One region of the Halobacillus sp. Marseille-Q1614 genome, then DNA from elsewhere that is predicted to be linked to it. Evidence: a T-box and tRNA genes for the amino acid it is inferred to sense, from the RefSeq annotation. Region 1 holds a T-box; the other holds one or more tRNA genes.
The links. The T-box of region 1 lies ahead of leuS (leucine--tRNA ligase). A T-box ahead of a tRNA ligase gene usually reads a tRNA of that ligase, here a tRNA-Leu.

Region 1 (8,865 bases):
AGCAGGAAATAGGTAAAGGAGAGATTGTCGTGTCTGTAAGGATTCCAACACGTGCAGTGCCATTAATGGTTAAAGTGTATAAAGACATTTTTCCACGGGTGCATCATGAGCTGAATTATTGGAAGAAAAAAGCGGAATGTATTCCTGATCTGGAGCTTCGTATGCAGGCCTTAGCCAGTATAGATTCTAAAACCTTTCACTGTGAAGGCGGAGGGGTGTATGCTTTGCTGGCTGGAGAGAACCTAGGTGAAGCGGTTCGTTTTATAGTAGCCTACCAGACAATCAGTGATTATTTAGATAATCTTTGTGACCGAAGTACGTCCATGGATCCGCAGGACTTTCGGCAGCTGCATCAATCAATGACGGATGCCTTAACTCCATCTAATGAGCTGAAGGATTATTATGCTTTTCGTGAAGAAAAAAACGACGGGGACTACCTCCAGGATTTAGTGAAAACGTGCCAAGACGTATTACGGCAATCAGAGGCTTATGCAGTCACCGAAAAATACACGACGAAGCTTGGTTATCTTTACAATGATCTTCAAGTACATAAGCATGTAAAAGAAGAAGAGAGGCTTCCTCGGTTAATGAGCTGGTTTGAAACTCATCAGGACATGTGCTCAAACCTTAAGTGGTATGAATTTTCTGCCTGTACTGGCTCTACGCTGGGGATCTTCTGCCTCGTATCGTACGCACTTGGGGGAGAGATGGAGGAATCATTGGCCCAAAGAATAGAGGAAAGCTATTTCCCATATATGCAGGGGCTCCATATTTTGCTGGATTACTATATTGATCAGGAAGAGGATAAAGAAGAAGGAGATTTAAACTTCTGCTCATATTATGATCATGAAGAAATGATGAAGGAGCGATTGGTCTATTTTGTAAAGCAGACCAATCACTCCATTCAGTCCCTTCCTCATCGCGGGTTTCACGAGATGGTTCATGAAGGGTTAGTCGGGATGTATTTAGCCGATCGTAAAGTAAAGGCGATGCAGCATGCGAAAAGCTTTGTACGATCGATGCTTAAAGCTAGCGGCAAGAAAGCGACGTTCTTCTATTTAAATACAAAAATGTACAATCGGTTGAGAGGAATAAAAGCTGCCTTATAGTTTTTCAATAGCAATGATGAAAGGCGGGTTGTTCTTTTGGTTGATGAACCCGTATTGCATGACCTGATAATTCTTTTGCTCTAAGCTTTCTGCATATTGAAGAACTGCTTCTTTTTCTTCTGCTCCCCCTGGGTGGCCGTGATAAACCACTAAAACAACAATACCGCCGGGAAGAAGGTGTTCAAGGATAGCAGAGACGGCGCTTATCGTCTCATCTGAGCTGGTAACCACCTTTTTGTCACTGCCCGGCAGGTATCCGAGGTTAAAGATAGCAGCTTTTAATTTTTCAAGATGCTCTTTAGGAATTGTTTCTTCTATTTTATGGTGGCTGTCATGAATAAGCGAAACACGATCTTTTAAATTTAGTTTTTCCAGCTTATTGTTCGTGTTATCAATGGCTTGCTTTTGAACATCGTATCCATAGACATGGCCGCTGCTGCCGACGAGCTTTCCAAGCAGAGCCGTGTCGTGCCCATTGCCGCAAGTGCCGTCAATTGCTATGTCACCCTCTTCAAGGGAAAGTTTCATAAGTTCATGTGCAAAAGGAATAACTCTTTTTAGTTTCATTTATAATAGTGCTCCTTTAAAATATGATTCAGGCTAAGTTAGTTTAGCATGAATGTAATCAATTCTAAAAGTCTGCCCATAAGAAAACCGCACATTATTATGCGGTTTTTTTCTTCTTAATATATCCTTACCTTTTTAAATAATTACTTTTCGCAGATTGGATGGTTCTTTTTGGGGTCTTCTTCGTCTTATAAGAGGAAGCCTTCGCACTGGCAGTTTTTCGAATGGGTTTCTTCAAGACTACTAGACCTCCTTAGAATTAAGATATATACTAAATTACCTTTTCCTCGTTTTGAATAAACATCTTTTTCCATTGCTTGACAAAGGCCGGGGCTTTCATTAAGATTACGAGTAGATATGTAATGACGTTGAAAAGGAATAGTAATAGGAGTGCAAGATATAGAGAGTCCGCGGTTGGTGAAAGCGGTCCTTGTCCTTATATGAACTCACCTTGGATGTCGGGGAAGTGATTTTTAAAATAGCTTCCTCCGGTAAATGGCCGTTATCCATTCTAAGTGAGCGTCTTAGTGCGCTAATTTGGGTGGTACCGCGGGAGAAGTCTCTCGTCCCTGAGTTTTATTAGGGATGAGTGGCTTTTTTTATTATTCGAAGTAGGAGGAATTTCAATGGCTTTTGATCATAAGAAAATTGAAAAGAAATGGCAGTCCTATTGGCTGCAAAACGAAACATTTAAAACAAACTCGGATTCTCATAAAGAGAAATTTTATGCATTAGATATGTTTCCTTATCCTTCAGGGGCAGGACTTCATGTCGGTCACCCGGAAGGCTATACAGCGACAGATATTTTATCCCGTATGAAGAGAATGCAGGGATATGAAGTTCTTCACCCGATCGGATGGGATGCTTTTGGTCTTCCGGCTGAACAGTATGCTCTTGATACAGGGAATGACCCGGCAGAATTTACAGCACAGAATATCAGTACTTTTAAGAGACAGATTCAGGAGCTTGGCTTCTCTTATGATTGGGATCGAGAAGTGAATACAACCGATCCTAACTACTATAAATGGACACAGTGGATCTTTTTAAAGCTTTACGAAAAAGGCCTTGCTTATATTGATGAAGTTCCTGTGAACTGGTGCCCGGCTCTGGGTACAGTGTTAGCAAACGAGGAAGTTATTGATGGTAAAAGTGAACGAGGCGGCCACCCGGTAGAGCGCCGTCCGATGAAACAGTGGATGCTTAAGATTACAGCTTATGCTGATCGTCTGCTTGAAGACTTAGAAGATCTGGACTGGCCAGAGAGCATTAAAGATATGCAGCGCAACTGGATTGGTAAATCAGAAGGAGCTGAGATTAATTTTGATGTAGCCCATCATCACGCCTCCTTCGATGTGTTCACTACTCGCCCGGACACTTTATACGGTGCAACTTATGCGGTACTGTCTCCTGAGCATCCTTTAGTAAGTGAGATAGTTACGGATGAGCATAAAGAAGAAGTGAACCTGTACGTAGAATCTGCAAAGAATAAGAGTGAGCTTGAACGAACTGATTTAGCGAAAGATAAAACAGGTGTATTTACTGGATCTTATGCGATTAACCCTATCGATGGAAATAAATTGCCGATCTGGGTCGCTGATTACGTATTAATGGGATATGGAAGCGGAGCAATTATGGCTGTTCCTGCCCATGATGAACGCGACTACGAATTTGCCACAAAATATGATTTGCCGATTATCGCCGTCCTTGAAGGCGGAGACGTAGATGAAGAAGCTTACACAGGGGATGGCAAACATATCAATTCAGGAATTCTGAACGGACTGGATAAAGAGGAAGCGATTGAAAAGTCTATTAAGTGGCTCGAAGAGAATAATAAAGGCACGAGAAAAACTACGTATCGTCTGCGCGACTGGCTGTTCAGCCGCCAGAGATACTGGGGAGAGCCAATTCCTATTATTCACTGGGAAGACGGTTCGATCTCTGCGGTACCAGAGGAAGAACTGCCTGTTACCCTTCCAAAAACAACGGAAATTAAACCATCAGGTACAGGAGAATCTCCTTTAGCTAATATTGATGAATGGGTAAATGTCACAGATCCTGAAACTGGATTGAAAGGCCGCCGCGAAACAAATACGATGCCGCAGTGGGCCGGAAGCTGCTGGTATTTTCTTCGTTATATTGATCCGCACAATGACGAAGCCTTTGCAGATTTCGATAAACTGAAGAAATGGCTGCCGATTGACGTATATATTGGAGGAGCAGAACATGCGGTTCTTCACCTTCTATACGCACGGTTCTGGCACAAGGTCCTTTACGATGCGAGAGTAGTTCCGACAAAAGAGCCGTTCCAAAAGTTGTTTAACCAGGGCATGATTCTAGGAGAAGGCAATGAAAAAATGAGTAAGTCAAAAGGAAATGTTGTAAACCCTGATGATATTGTATTTACTCATGGAGCCGACACTCTTCGTTTGTATGAAATGTTCATGGGACCTCTTGAAGCCTCTATCGCCTGGTCAACGAACGGGCTCGACGGAGCTAGAAGATTCCTTGACCGAGTATGGCGTCTGTTTGTAACAGACGGCAAGCCGTCCGGTGCTATTGTAGAAAACAGCAATGATAAAACACTTGAGAAGACGTATCATCAAACCGTGCAAAAAGTAACGGAAAACTTTGAAGAACTCAGATTTAATACAGGAATTTCTCAAATGATGGTATTTATTAATGAAGGATATAAGGCCAATGAACTGCCAAAAGCCTATGTAGAAGGTTTTGTTAAACTGCTTTCCCCTGTGGCTCCACACCTTGCAGAAGAACTGTGGGAGCAATTAGGCCATGAAGAGAGCGTCACTTACGAAACTTGGCCGACATACGATGAGTCTAAGCTGGTAGAAGATGAAGTCGAAATTGTCGTGCAGGTCATGGGTAAAGTCAGAGCTAAAATGATGGTGAACCCGGATGCTTCAAAAGAAGACTTAGAGAAAGCGGCTCTTGAGAACCCAAGCGTTCAAGAGTGGCTCGAAGGAAAAACGGTCCGCAAAGTAATCGCCGTTCCTGGAAAACTAGTCAATATTGTTGCTAATTAGTTTCACTAATCTTTAAAAGCCATCCTCTTTATTAGTGAGGATGGCTTTTTCAAAGCCAATTTCTTGACTCCCCCATGAAATTTATTAAAATTAACCGTAGTAATCCTATATTAGGAGGAGATTTTTAAATGAGCGAAATAAAAGTAATGACTCCAGAGCAATTACAGAAAGCGTTAGACGAAAATAAAGACCTTAAGATTATAGATGTGAGAGAAGATGAAGAAGTAGCTCAAGGGATGATTCCAACAGCGACGCATATTCCGCTTGGCCGAATTCCTGAAGCTGCTGACAGCCTAAACCCTGAAGAAGAATATGTGATGGTCTGCCGTTCAGGGAAAAGAAGTATGAATGCTTCTGAGTATCTGAAATCCAAGGGTATTCATAACGTAAATAACCTTAAAGGCGGAATGCTGGATTGGAAGGGTGAAGTTGTACTTTAAATTAGAGGAGTCGCTGGAATGCTAGAATTGACCATCCTTTTAGTTATTGGTTTTATAGTTCTTTTTTCAAAAACTGTATATCAAAAGCAGAATTTAATACCTGTGGATGAACAGTCTCAATTAACGGATGATTTTTGTGTCATCGATATTAGGGACTATATTTCAGCTTATCGATCCCCTTATCCGGGAGCAGAAAATATACCACTGGATTATTTGCCCCGCGCTTTAAAAGGAAAATTTAATTGTCCAAAAAAAATCCTTTTAGTTACAGATAACAAAAGAGGGGCCCGGCTGGCAGCGCGTATGATCAAGAGGAAACGCGGCAAGTCGGTATATTATATTAAGGCCGTTTGAATCAGCTTTTTAAAAGCTGATTCTTTTTTATAGGCTCTGTAAATGGATCTATTTAAAAATATCAATACTTATAAAAAAGTGTTGACTTAAATCATTAAGGCTGGTAATATTAATAACGTTGCTGACTTTTCAAAAGCGGCTTCAATCTAATTGTCATAAAAGATTCAAAAAATCTATTAATCTTATTGACATATTCGCACGAATTATGCTAGAATTTATTTACTGTCGCAAGGCAGTTGTTATCAATTTGATCTTTGAAAACTGAACGAACCAACCAGTACGTCAATTTATTCTTTCTATTATATAGAGAGAATTCAAACAAGCACATTCGGTGTGCAAATGAGCAAGTCAAACTACTTTTATGGAGAGTTTGATCCTGGCTCAGGACGAACGCTGGCGGCGTGCCTAATACATGCAAGTCGAGCGCAGGAAGCTAACTGATCCCCTTCGGGGGTGACGTTAGTGGAATGAGCGGCGGACGGGTGAGTAACACGTGGGCAACCTGCCTGTAAGACCGGAATAACCCCGGGAAACCGGGGCTAATGCCGGGTAATCTCCTCCCTCGCATGAGGGAAGAGTAAAAGATGGCTTTCTGAGCTATCGCTTACAGATGGGCCCGCGGCGCATTAGCTAGTTGGTGAGGTAACGGCTCACCAAGGCGACGATGCGTAGCCGACCTGAGAGGGTGATCGGCCACACTGGGACTGAGACACGGCCCAGACTCCTACGGGAGGCAGCAGTAGGGAATCTTCCGCAATGGACGAAAGTCTGACGGAGCAACGCCGCGTGAACGATGAAGGTCTTCGGATCGTAAAGTTCTGTTGCGAGGGAAGAACAAGTACCGTGCGAATAGAGCGGTACCTTGACGGTACCTCGCGAGAAAGCCCCGGCTAACTACGTGCCAGCAGCCGCGGTAATACGTAGGGGGCAAGCGTTGTCCGGAATTATTGGGCGTAAAGCGCGCGCAGGCGGTTCCTTAAGTCTGATGTGAAAGCCCACGGCTCAACCGTGGAGGGTCATTGGAAACTGGGGAACTTGAGGACAGAAGAGGAGAGTGGAATTCCACGTGTAGCGGTGAAATGCGTAGATATGTGGAGGAACACCAGTGGCGAAGGCGACTCTCTGGTCTGTTTCTGACGCTGAGGTGCGAAAGCGTGGGTAGCAAACAGGATTAGATACCCTGGTAGTCCACGCCGTAAACGATGAGTGCTAGGTGTTAGGGGGCTTCCACCCCTTAGTGCTGAAGTTAACGCATTAAGCACTCCGCCTGGGGAGTACGGCCGCAAGGCTGAAACTCAAAGGAATTGACGGGGGCCCGCACAAGCGGTGGAGCATGTGGTTTAATTCGAAGCAACGCGAAGAACCTTACCAGGTCTTGACATCCTTGGACCACCCTAGAGATAGGGTCTTCCCTTCGGGGACCAAGTGACAGGTGGTGCATGGTTGTCGTCAGCTCGTGTCGTGAGATGTTGGGTTAAGTCCCGCAACGAGCGCAACCCCTAATCTTAGTTGCCAGCATTGAGTTGGGCACTCTAAGGTGACTGCCGGTGACAAACCGGAGGAAGGCGGGGATGACGTCAAATCATCATGCCCCTTATGACCTGGGCTACACACGTGCTACAATGGATGGTACAAAGGGCAGCGAAGCCGCGAGGTGTAGCAAATCCCATAAAACCATTCTCAGTTCGGATTGCAGGCTGCAACTCGCCTGCATGAAGCCGGAATCGCTAGTAATCGCGGATCAGAATGCCGCGGTGAATACGTTCCCGGGCCTTGTACACACCGCCCGTCACACCACGAGAGTTGGCAACACCCGAAGTCGGTGAGGTAACCTTTATGGAGCCAGCCGCCGAAGGTGGGGCCAATGATTGGGGTGAAGTCGTAACAAGGTAGCCGTATCGGAAGGTGCGGCTGGATCACCTCCTTTCTAAGGATAAAAGGAACGGCTTTTTAGCCGTCTCCTTCGGAGGACGTACATGGTTGGTTGTTCAGTTTTGAGAGATCAAAGGATCTTCTCAATGTGAACCTTGAAAACTGGATAAGATTTGACAAGACATCAAACCAAAGTAAGAAACGTCTTTTCACGACGATTTAAAAGTTAAGTGAATAAGGGCGCACGGTGGATGCCTTGGCACTAGGAGCCGATGAAGGACGGGACTAACACCGAAATGCCTGGGGGAGCTGTAAGTAAGCTTTGATCCCAGGATCTCCGAATGGGGAAACCCGCTGTTCGTAATGGAACAGTATCCATAACTGAATACATAGGTTATGGAAGGCAGACCCGGGGAACTGAAACATCTCATTACCCGGAGGAAGAGAAAGCAAACGCGATTTCCCAAGTAGCGGCGAGCGAAACGGAATCAGCCCAAACCAGAAAGCTTGCTTTCTGGGGTTGTAGGACACTCCTTTGGAGTTACCAAGAGAGAGGATAGACGAAGTGATCTGGAAAGATCCGCCATAGAGGGTAACAGCCCTGTACTCGACATCCTTTCTCCTCCGGAGTGTATCCTGAGTACGGCGGAACACGAGGAATTCCGTCGGAATCCGGGAGGACCATCTCCCAAGGCTAAATACTCCCTAGTGACCGATAGCGAACCAGTACCGTGAGGGAAAGGTGAAAAGCACCCCGGAAGGGGAGTGAAAGAGAACCTGAAACCGTGTGCCTACAAGTAGTCGGAGCCCATTCATGGGTGACGGCGTGCCTTTTGTAGAATGAACCGGCGAGTTACGACCGTATGCAAGGTTAAGCTGATGAGAAGCGGAGCCGCAGCGAAAGCGAGTCTGAATAGGGCGATTTGAGTATGCGGTCGTAGACCCGAAACCGTGTGATCTACCCATGTCCAGGGTGAAGGTCAGGTAACACTGACTGGAGGCCCGAACCCACGCAAGTTGAAAATTGCGGGGATGAGGTGTGGGTAGGGGTGAAATGCCAATCGAACACGGAGATAGCTGGTTCTCTCCGAAATAGCTTTAGGGCTAGCCTCAGAATAGAAAGTCTTGGAGGTAGAGCACTGATTGGACGAGGGGCCCCTACCGGGTTACCGAATTCAGTCAAACTCCGAATGCCAATGACTTTGTTCTGGGAGTCAGACCATGGGTGATAAGGTTCATGGTCGAGAGGGGAACAGCCCAGACCGCCAGCTAAGGTCCCTAAGTGTGTGTTAAGTGGAAAAGGATGTGGAGTTGCTTAGACAACCAGGATGTTGGCTTAGAAGCAGCCATCATTGAAAGAGTGCGTAATAGCTCACTGGTCGAGTGACTCCGCGCCGAAAATATACCGGGGCTAAACACACCACCGAAGCTGCGGATTGATCCTGATGGATCAGTGGTAGGAGAGCGTTCTAAGGGCGGCGA
Region 2 (8,865 bases), 2.2 Mb from region 1:
AAGATACCGGGGAGAGGCTCGGTATTTCACAAATGCATGTTTCTCGCCTTCAGCGCCGAGCTCTTCGTAAACTAAAAGAAGCCTTACAGGCAGAATCCGTCGAGGCATTTTAAGTGAACACTGGTGCAGCGGCAAAAGTAGCTGTCTCCATTTATCAGAAAGCCAAAAAAGGAAATTACTTTTGTGGAGATAGTTATTACTACAAGGAAACCGATGAGAAGTTTGTTTGTGCTATTGCTGACGGTTTAGGCAGCGGAGAGCTGGCGAAGGATTCTTCACAGGCCGTAATGGACGTGATCGAGAAATATCCGGATTTGGAAATTGAGTCAATTATTACGAAATGCAATAATGCTTTGCTCGGCAAACGCGGGGTAGTGCTAGGCATACTTAATATCGACTTCAAGGAGCAGACCTATTCTTACTCTTCCATAGGGAATATCGGCATTATTATCATTGATCAGGATGGTAATAGAAGCCGGAACATTCCTCTTGCTGGTTATCTTGCAGGGTATCCGAGAAAGCTGAGAGTGAGCCGGGGTAAGGCAGAACGAGGGATGATGTTTCTTATGTTTTCTGACGGAGTACAAGATCGGAAATTATCGGCGAAGCATATCAGCTCAAAAAATATAGATGTGATGACTCAACAGTATAAAGAGCTTTATGGCAAAAGCATTGATGACGATACGACACTCATCGCCATGAAGTATAAATAAAGGGACCTTATTCTAAGAAAAATCATGAATAAGGTCCCTTATTAAGTGTGCGATGTTTGATACAATAAAGAGTAGACCTAGTTATTGAGGAGGACTTGTTTTGAGTGAAAACCAGGACCATATTCAGTTAGTGGCAAAAGAAACCGGGATTGCCGTAAAGCCTATACAGCAAGTGATTCAATTATTAGCAGATGGGAACACGGTTCCGTTTATTGCCCGCTACCGAAAAGAGTTAACGGGAGGATTAGACGAAGTTCAGATAAAAACGATAGAAGATCAGTGGAACTATGTAGAGAACCTCTCCCAGCGAAAAGAAGAAGTAACCCGGCTGATAGATGAGCAGGGAAAATTAACAGAGGAACTAAAAGAAGAAATCGAAAACGCGGCTAAACTGCAGAAAGTGGAAGACCTATACCGGCCGTATAAGCAAAAGAGAAGAACCCGAGCTACGGCAGCCAAGGAAAAAGGACTCGAGCCTTTAGCTTTAAAAGTATGGGAGCAAAAGCCTTTTGACTATGAAGCAGAAGCGAAAGAGTTTTTCTCCGAAGAACACGAGTTACATACCGTTGAAGAGGTAACTGCCGGCGTGAACGATATTTTAGCCGAGTGGATTTCTGATGATCCTCAATATCGCGAGAATATAAGACAAAAGACTTTCCATTCAGGTACAATTGAAGCCAAAGAGAAGGATAAAGAAAAAGACGAAAAGTCGATTTTTGAAATGTACTATGAATATCAGGAACCGATTCGCTCCATTGTTTCTCACCGCATCCTGGCTTTAAACCGAGGGGAAAAGGAAGATGTGCTAAAAGTAACGATTAACCCGCCGCAGGACAGCATTATTGATTACTTGAAAAACAAAGTAATTAAGCCATCAGCGGATGCCAAGCTTCGTGAATTACTGGAGATGGCGATTGAAGACAGCTATAAACGTCTTATCCAGCCTTCAGTTGAAAGGGAAATTCGTAATTCGTTATCAGAAACAGCGGAAGAACAGGCGATCGAAGTATTTTCCAGCAACTTAAAGAGCCTGCTGCTTCAGCCGCCGTTAAAAGGCAAGGTTGTCCTGGGAGTCGATCCTGCCTACCGAACAGGATGTAAGCTCGCTGTCATTGATGAAACAGGAAAAGTACTCGATATTTCTGTTATTTACCCAACTCCTCCAAAGAATGATGTAAAAGGTGCCGAGAAAACGATTAAAGGCTATTTTGATAAATATCCGATAGAGCTGATTGCTGTCGGAAATGGAACAGCTTCAAGAGAAACCGAGCAGTTTATCGCCAATATGATTCAGTCATATGATTTTAAAGCAGCTTATATGATCGTTAACGAAGCGGGGGCAAGTGTATATTCAGCTTCCAAGCTCGCCCGTGAAGAGTTTCCGGAATTGAAGGTTGAAGAGCGAAGCGCCGTATCCATCGCCCGACGCGTCCAAGACCCGCTGGCAGAACTCGTGAAAATTGATCCGAAATCGATCGGTGTCGGGCAGTATCAGCACGACGTTACGCAGAAGAAGCTCAACGAATCCCTTACCTTTGTCGTAGAAACGGCCGTAAACCAGGTAGGAGTAAATGTGAACACGGCTTCGCCATCACTTCTTCAATATGTATCCGGCTTAAGTAAAGCCGTAGCGAATAACGTCATTAAGAAAAGAGAAGAAGTCGGTAAATTTACAAGCCGCAGGCAGCTTAAGGACATTCCGCGTCTCGGCGCCAAAACGTTTGAGCAGAGTATCGGTTTCCTTCGTGTATTAGAAGGAGAAGAGCCGTTGGATAAAACATCGATCCACCCGGAATCTTATAAAGCCGCTTACTCATTACTAAAAGAAATCAATGCTTCCCCAAGCGATTTAGGAAATCAAGAGGTCAGGGAAAAGCTGTCAGGACTCAATTTATCAGAGATGGCTGAAAAGCTTGGAACAGGAGAGCCTACCTTGAAGGATATTGTAAAGGCACTGGCCGAACCAGGCCGTGACCCAAGGGATGACCTGCCGAAGCCATTGTTAAAAACAAATGTATTATCGATGGAAGACTTAGAGCAGGGAATGGAATTAGAGGGGACCGTTCGAAATGTTGTCGATTTTGGAGTATTTGTGGATATCGGCGTAAAACAGGATGGGCTCGTTCACATTTCCAAGCTTTCCAATAAGTTCGTTAAGCACCCAATGGACGTCGTATCCGTCGGTGATGTCGTCACCGTATGGGTGGATAATGTAGACGCCCAAAAACAGCGGATCGCGCTGACTATGGTGAACAAATAATCATACCTGCCTGGGAGACACCACGTCTTCCGGGCTTTTTTATTTTAAACGACGTCGGTAAAAATACCAGCACTGATTTAACATTTTAATCTGATACTTATCCTTATTTAAAAATGCATTGGACATTTGCTTCTGTAACCAACGAGGCACAGAAATCTCCTCCCTTTGAAATTAGGAATCATCCCATTTATAATAAGTTATGCGTAAAAGAAGAAGGATGTGTCACCATGACGATGTCAGAAAAGCAGCTGCATGAATGGACAAACCAGATATCCCTCGATTTTTTTGGGAAGCCATTTATTGATCGTGTAACCATTAACCCCAGACTTCGCACAACAGGCGGACGGTATATTCCTTCTAAACGAGTTATCGAGCTCAACGGAAAATATTTAAAAGAGCTGGGCGAAGAGGAATTCCAGGGCATCATAAAGCATGAACTCTGTCATTATCATCTTCATATAGAAGGAAAAGGCTTTTCGCATGGGGATCAATCTTTTAAAGAACTGCTGAAAAAAACAGGGTCGCCGCGGTACTGTAAACCGCTGCCTTCTGATCTGGATAAAACACTCATATATAAATGCACAGACTGCGGACAAAGCTATAGAAGGAAGAGGAAGATCGATACGTCCCGCTATGTTTGCGGAAAATGTAGAGGAAAGTTAAAAAAACAGTAAAAATCCATTGACGAAATATGTAGTCCATGTTAAATTAAATAAGCCCTGAACAAAGGGGAGTGAAGAGCAGACAAGCTGCTTTAAATTACATAAAAAATAATATTGACACAAGCCTATAAATGTTATATTATATATAACGTCGCTGACATTGTCAGTTTGAAATTTATTCCACAGTAGCTCAGTGGTAGAGCAATCGGCTGTTAACCGATCGGTCGTAGGTTCAAATCCTACCTGTGGAGCCATTACGGAGAAGTACTCAAGTGGCTGAAGAGGCGCCCCTGCTAAGGGTGTAGGTCGCGCAAGCGGCGCGAGGGTTCAAATCCCTCCTTCTCCGCCATTTTTTATTGTTCTAAACGGCCCGTTGGTCAAGCGGTTAAGACACCGCCCTTTCACGGCGGTAACACGGGTTCGAATCCCGTACGGGTCACTTTCATACATACACTTCAGGTCCGGGTCCGGTAGTTCAGTTGGTTAGAATGCCTGCCTGTCACGCAGGAGGTCGCGGGTTCGAGTCCCGTCCGGACCGCCATTTAGTTGGGCCATAGCCAAGCGGTAAGGCAACGGTTTTTGGTACCGTCATGCGCTGGTTCGAATCCAGCTGGCCCAGCCATTTTGTGTGTGAAAAGGGTTGACAAACCTTTTGAGAAGTTATATGATATTCCTTGTGCTTCAAACAAAGCATAACTAAATATTCTCAAGCTGTTACGAAATTATTTCTTTTATTAAGAGCCATTAGCTCAGTTGGTAGAGCATCTGACTTTTAATCAGAGGGTCGGAGGTTCGAGCCCTCCATGGCTCACCATTTTCTTGCGGGTGTGGTGGAATTGGCAGACACGCTAGATTTAGGATCTAGTGCTTCACGGCGTGGGGGTTCAAGTCCCTCCACCCGCACTTAGTAATTAGCTTTTGCAAATTGCTTGATCAATTAGCGGTCGTGGCGGAATCGGCAGACGCGCTAGGTTGAGGGCCTAGTGGGGGCAACCCCGTGGAGGTTCAAGTCCTCTCGGCCGCACTAAGCTTTTTCAAAAAAAGTATTGCAATTCAAGCTGGAGCATGATATATTAGAATATGTCGCTTCAAAAGGCGCCCGTAGCTCAATTGGATAGAGCGTCTGACTACGGATCAGAAGGTTAGGGGTTCGACTCCTCTCGGGCGCGCCATTTACTTACGGGAAGTAGCTCAGCTTGGTAGAGCACTTGGTTTGGGACCAAGGGGTCGCAGGTTCGAATCCTGTCTTCCCGACCATGAGAGTTCTATCATAACGCTGGAAATCTACTTATCACTTAATTTAATATTGCGGGTGTAGTTTAGTGGTAAAACCTCAGCCTTCCAAGCTGATGATGAGGGTTCGATTCCCTTCACCCGCTCCATTATAAGCTGTTGAATGCCATTTGGGGCCTGTAGCTCAGCTGGTTAGAGCGCACGCCTGATAAGCGTGAGGTCGGTGGTTCGAGTCCACTCAGGCCCACCATTAAGCATTTTGATCTTTGAAAACTGAACGAACCAACCAGTACGTCAATTTATTCTTTCTATTATATAGAGAGAATTCAAACAAGCACATTCGGTGTGCAAATGAGCAAGTCAAACTACTTTTATGGAGAGTTTGATCCTGGCTCAGGACGAACGCTGGCGGCGTGCCTAATACATGCAAGTCGAGCGCAGGAAGCTAACTGATCCCCTTCGGGGGTGACGTTAGTGGAATGAGCGGCGGACGGGTGAGTAACACGTGGGCAACCTGCCTGTAAGACCGGAATAACCCCGGGAAACCGGGGCTAATGCCGGGTAATCTCCTCCCTCGCATGAGGGAAGAGTAAAAGATGGCTTTCTGAGCTATCGCTTACAGATGGGCCCGCGGCGCATTAGCTAGTTGGTGAGGTAACGGCTCACCAAGGCGACGATGCGTAGCCGACCTGAGAGGGTGATCGGCCACACTGGGACTGAGACACGGCCCAGACTCCTACGGGAGGCAGCAGTAGGGAATCTTCCGCAATGGACGAAAGTCTGACGGAGCAACGCCGCGTGAACGATGAAGGTCTTCGGATCGTAAAGTTCTGTTGCGAGGGAAGAACAAGTACCGTGCGAATAGAGCGGTACCTTGACGGTACCTCGCGAGAAAGCCCCGGCTAACTACGTGCCAGCAGCCGCGGTAATACGTAGGGGGCAAGCGTTGTCCGGAATTATTGGGCGTAAAGCGCGCGCAGGCGGTTCCTTAAGTCTGATGTGAAAGCCCACGGCTCAACCGTGGAGGGTCATTGGAAACTGGGGAACTTGAGGACAGAAGAGGAGAGTGGAATTCCACGTGTAGCGGTGAAATGCGTAGATATGTGGAGGAACACCAGTGGCGAAGGCGACTCTCTGGTCTGTTTCTGACGCTGAGGTGCGAAAGCGTGGGTAGCAAACAGGATTAGATACCCTGGTAGTCCACGCCGTAAACGATGAGTGCTAGGTGTTAGGGGGCTTCCACCCCTTAGTGCTGAAGTTAACGCATTAAGCACTCCGCCTGGGGAGTACGGCCGCAAGGCTGAAACTCAAAGGAATTGACGGGGGCCCGCACAAGCGGTGGAGCATGTGGTTTAATTCGAAGCAACGCGAAGAACCTTACCAGGTCTTGACATCCTTGGACCACCCTAGAGATAGGGTCTTCCCTTCGGGGACCAAGTGACAGGTGGTGCATGGTTGTCGTCAGCTCGTGTCGTGAGATGTTGGGTTAAGTCCCGCAACGAGCGCAACCCCTAATCTTAGTTGCCAGCATTGAGTTGGGCACTCTAAGGTGACTGCCGGTGACAAACCGGAGGAAGGCGGGGATGACGTCAAATCATCATGCCCCTTATGACCTGGGCTACACACGTGCTACAATGGATGGTACAAAGGGCAGCGAAGCCGCGAGGTGTAGCAAATCCCATAAAACCATTCTCAGTTCGGATTGCAGGCTGCAACTCGCCTGCATGAAGCCGGAATCGCTAGTAATCGCGGATCAGAATGCCGCGGTGAATACGTTCCCGGGCCTTGTACACACCGCCCGTCACACCACGAGAGTTGGCAACACCCGAAGTCGGTGAGGTAACCTTTATGGAGCCAGCCGCCGAAGGTGGGGCCAATGATTGGGGTGAAGTCGTAACAAGGTAGCCGTATCGGAAGGTGCGGCTGGATCACCTCCTTTCTAAGGATAAAAGGAACGGCTTTTTAGCCGTCTCCTTCGGAGGACGTACATGGTTGGTTGTTCAGTTTTGAGAGATCAAAGGATCTTCTCAATGTGAACCTTGAAAACTGGATAAGATTTGACAAGACATCAAACCAAAGTAAGAAACGTCTTTTCACGACGATTTAAAAGTTAAGTGAATAAGGGCGCACGGTGGATGCCTTGGCACTAGGAGCCGATGAAGGACGGGACTAACACCGAAATGCCTGGGGGAGCTGTAAGTAAGCTTTGATCCCAGGATCTCCGAATGGGGAAACCCGCTGTTCGTAATGGAACAGTATCCATAACTGAATACATAGGTTATGGAAGGCAGACCCGGGGAACTGAAACATCTCATTACCCGGAGGAAGAGAAAGCAAACGCGATTTCCCAAGTAGCGGCGAGCGAAACGGAATCAGCCCAAACCAGAAAGCTTGCTTTCTGGGGTTGTAGGACACTCCTTTGGAGTTACCAAGAGAGAGGATAGACGAAGTGATCTGGAAAGATCCGCCATAGAGGGTAACAGCCCTGTACTCGACATCCTTTCTCCTCCGGAGTGTATCCTGAGTACGGCGGAACACGAGGAATTCCGTCGGAATCCGGGAGGACCATCTCCCAAGGCTAAATACTCCCTAGTGACCGATAGCGAACCAGTACCGTGAGGGAAAGGTGAAAAGCACCCCGGAAGGGGAGTGAAAGAGAACCTGAAACCGTGTGCCTACAAGTAGTCGGAGCCCATTCATGGGTGACGGCGTGCCTTTTGTAGAATGAACCGGCGAGTTACGACCGTATGCAAGGTTAAGCTGATGAGAAGCGGAGCCGCAGCGAAAGCGAGTCTGAATAGGGCGATTTGAGTATGCGGTCGTAGACCCGAAACCGTGTGATCTACCCATGTCCAGGGTGAAGGTCAGGTAACACTGACTGGAGGCCCGAACCCACGCAAGTTGAAAATTGCGGGGATGAGGTGTGGGTAGGGGTGAAATGCCAATCGAACACGGAGATAGCTGGTTCTCTCCGAAATAGCTTTAGGGCTAGCCTCAGAATAGAAAGTCTTGGAGGTAGAGCACTGATTGGACGAGGGGCCCCTACCGGGTTACCGAATTCAGTCAAACTCCGAATGCCAATGACTTTGTTCTGGGAGTCAGACCATGGGTGATAAGGTTCATGGTCGAGAGGGGAACAGCCCAGACCGCCAGCTAAGGTCCCTAAGTGTGTGTTAAGTGGAAAAGGATGTGGAGTTGCTTAGACAACCAGGATGTTGGCTTAGAAGCAGCCATCATTGAAAGAGTGCGTAATAGCTCACTGGTCGAGTGACTCCGCGCCGAAAATATACCGGGGCTAAACACACCACCGAAGCTGCGGATTGATCCTGATGGATCAGTGGTAGGAGAGCGTTCTAAGGGCGGCGAAGTCAGACCGTAAGGACTGGTGGAGCGCTTAGAAGTGAGAATGCCGGTATGAGTAGCGAAAAAAGAGTGAGAATCTCTTTCACCGAAAGCCTAAGGTTTCCTGAGGAAGGCTCGTCCTCTCAGGGTTAGTCGGGACCTAAGCCGAGGCCGAAAGGCGTAGGCGATGGACAACAGGTGGATATTCCTGTACCGCCTCCTTTCCGTTTGAACGACGGGGGGACGCAGGAGGATAAGGAGTGCGCACGATTGGAAGAGTGCGTCCAAGCAGCAAGACGGTCGGATAGGCAAATCCGTCCGGCAACGTCAAGCTGTGATGGGGAGGGAAATAAAGTACCGAAGCTCCGGACTTCACACTGCCAAGAAAATCCTCTAGTGAGGAAAGAGGCGCCCGTACCGCAAACCAACACAGGTAGGCGAGGAGAGAATCCTAAGGTGAGCGGGAGAACTCTCGTTAAGGAACTCGGCAAAATGACCCCGTAACTTCGGGAGAAGGGGTGCTCCTCTGCCGAGGAGCCGCAGTGAAAAGGCCCAAGCGACTGTTTACCAAAAACACAGGTCTCTGCGAAGCCGTAAGGCGAAGTATAGGGGCTGACACCTGCCCGGTGCTGGAAGGTTAAGGGGATGCGTTAGC

Region 2: it encodes a tRNA-Leu, which carries the amino acid that the T-box ahead of leuS (leucine--tRNA ligase) is inferred to sense. The anticodon was not compared.

Annotation. Positions count from the first base shown of each region.
Region 1 covers NZ_CADDWH010000001.1:658,096-666,960, forward strand. The annotation lists gene HUS26_RS03225 (alpha/beta hydrolase) at 1-12, shown strand, start outside; gene HUS26_RS03230 (tetraprenyl-beta-curcumene synthase family protein) at 66-1,109, shown strand; gene HUS26_RS03235 (class I SAM-dependent methyltransferase) at 1,104-1,676, opposite strand; T-box leader at 2,036-2,250, shown strand; gene leuS (leucine--tRNA ligase) at 2,303-4,717, shown strand; gene HUS26_RS03245 (rhodanese-like domain-containing protein) at 4,846-5,157, shown strand; gene HUS26_RS03250 (rhodanese-like domain-containing protein) at 5,176-5,511, shown strand; rRNA gene HUS26_RS03255 (16S ribosomal RNA) at 5,870-7,438, shown strand; rRNA gene HUS26_RS03260 (23S ribosomal RNA) at 7,608-8,865, shown strand, end outside.
Region 2 covers NZ_CADDWH010000001.1:2,845,587-2,854,451, reverse strand. The annotation lists gene sigB (RNA polymerase sigma factor SigB) at 1-113, shown strand, start outside; gene HUS26_RS14190 (SpoIIE family protein phosphatase) at 114-713, shown strand; gene HUS26_RS14185 (Tex family protein) at 814-2,973, shown strand; gene cmpA (cortex morphogenetic protein CmpA) at 3,013-3,123, opposite strand; gene HUS26_RS14175 (SprT family protein) at 3,201-3,647, shown strand; tRNA gene HUS26_RS14170 (tRNA-Asn) at 3,815-3,889, shown strand; tRNA gene HUS26_RS14165 (tRNA-Ser) at 3,894-3,984, shown strand; tRNA gene HUS26_RS14160 (tRNA-Glu) at 4,003-4,074, shown strand; tRNA gene HUS26_RS14155 (tRNA-Asp) at 4,100-4,176, shown strand; tRNA gene HUS26_RS14150 (tRNA-Gln) at 4,183-4,257, shown strand; tRNA gene HUS26_RS14145 (tRNA-Lys) at 4,374-4,449, shown strand; tRNA gene HUS26_RS14140 (tRNA-Leu) at 4,457-4,538, shown strand; tRNA gene HUS26_RS14135 (tRNA-Leu) at 4,576-4,659, shown strand; tRNA gene HUS26_RS14130 (tRNA-Arg) at 4,731-4,807, shown strand; tRNA gene HUS26_RS14125 (tRNA-Pro) at 4,816-4,892, shown strand; tRNA gene HUS26_RS14120 (tRNA-Gly) at 4,944-5,017, shown strand; tRNA gene HUS26_RS14115 (tRNA-Ile) at 5,042-5,118, shown strand; rRNA gene HUS26_RS14110 (16S ribosomal RNA) at 5,239-6,807, shown strand; rRNA gene HUS26_RS14105 (23S ribosomal RNA) at 6,977-8,865, shown strand, end outside.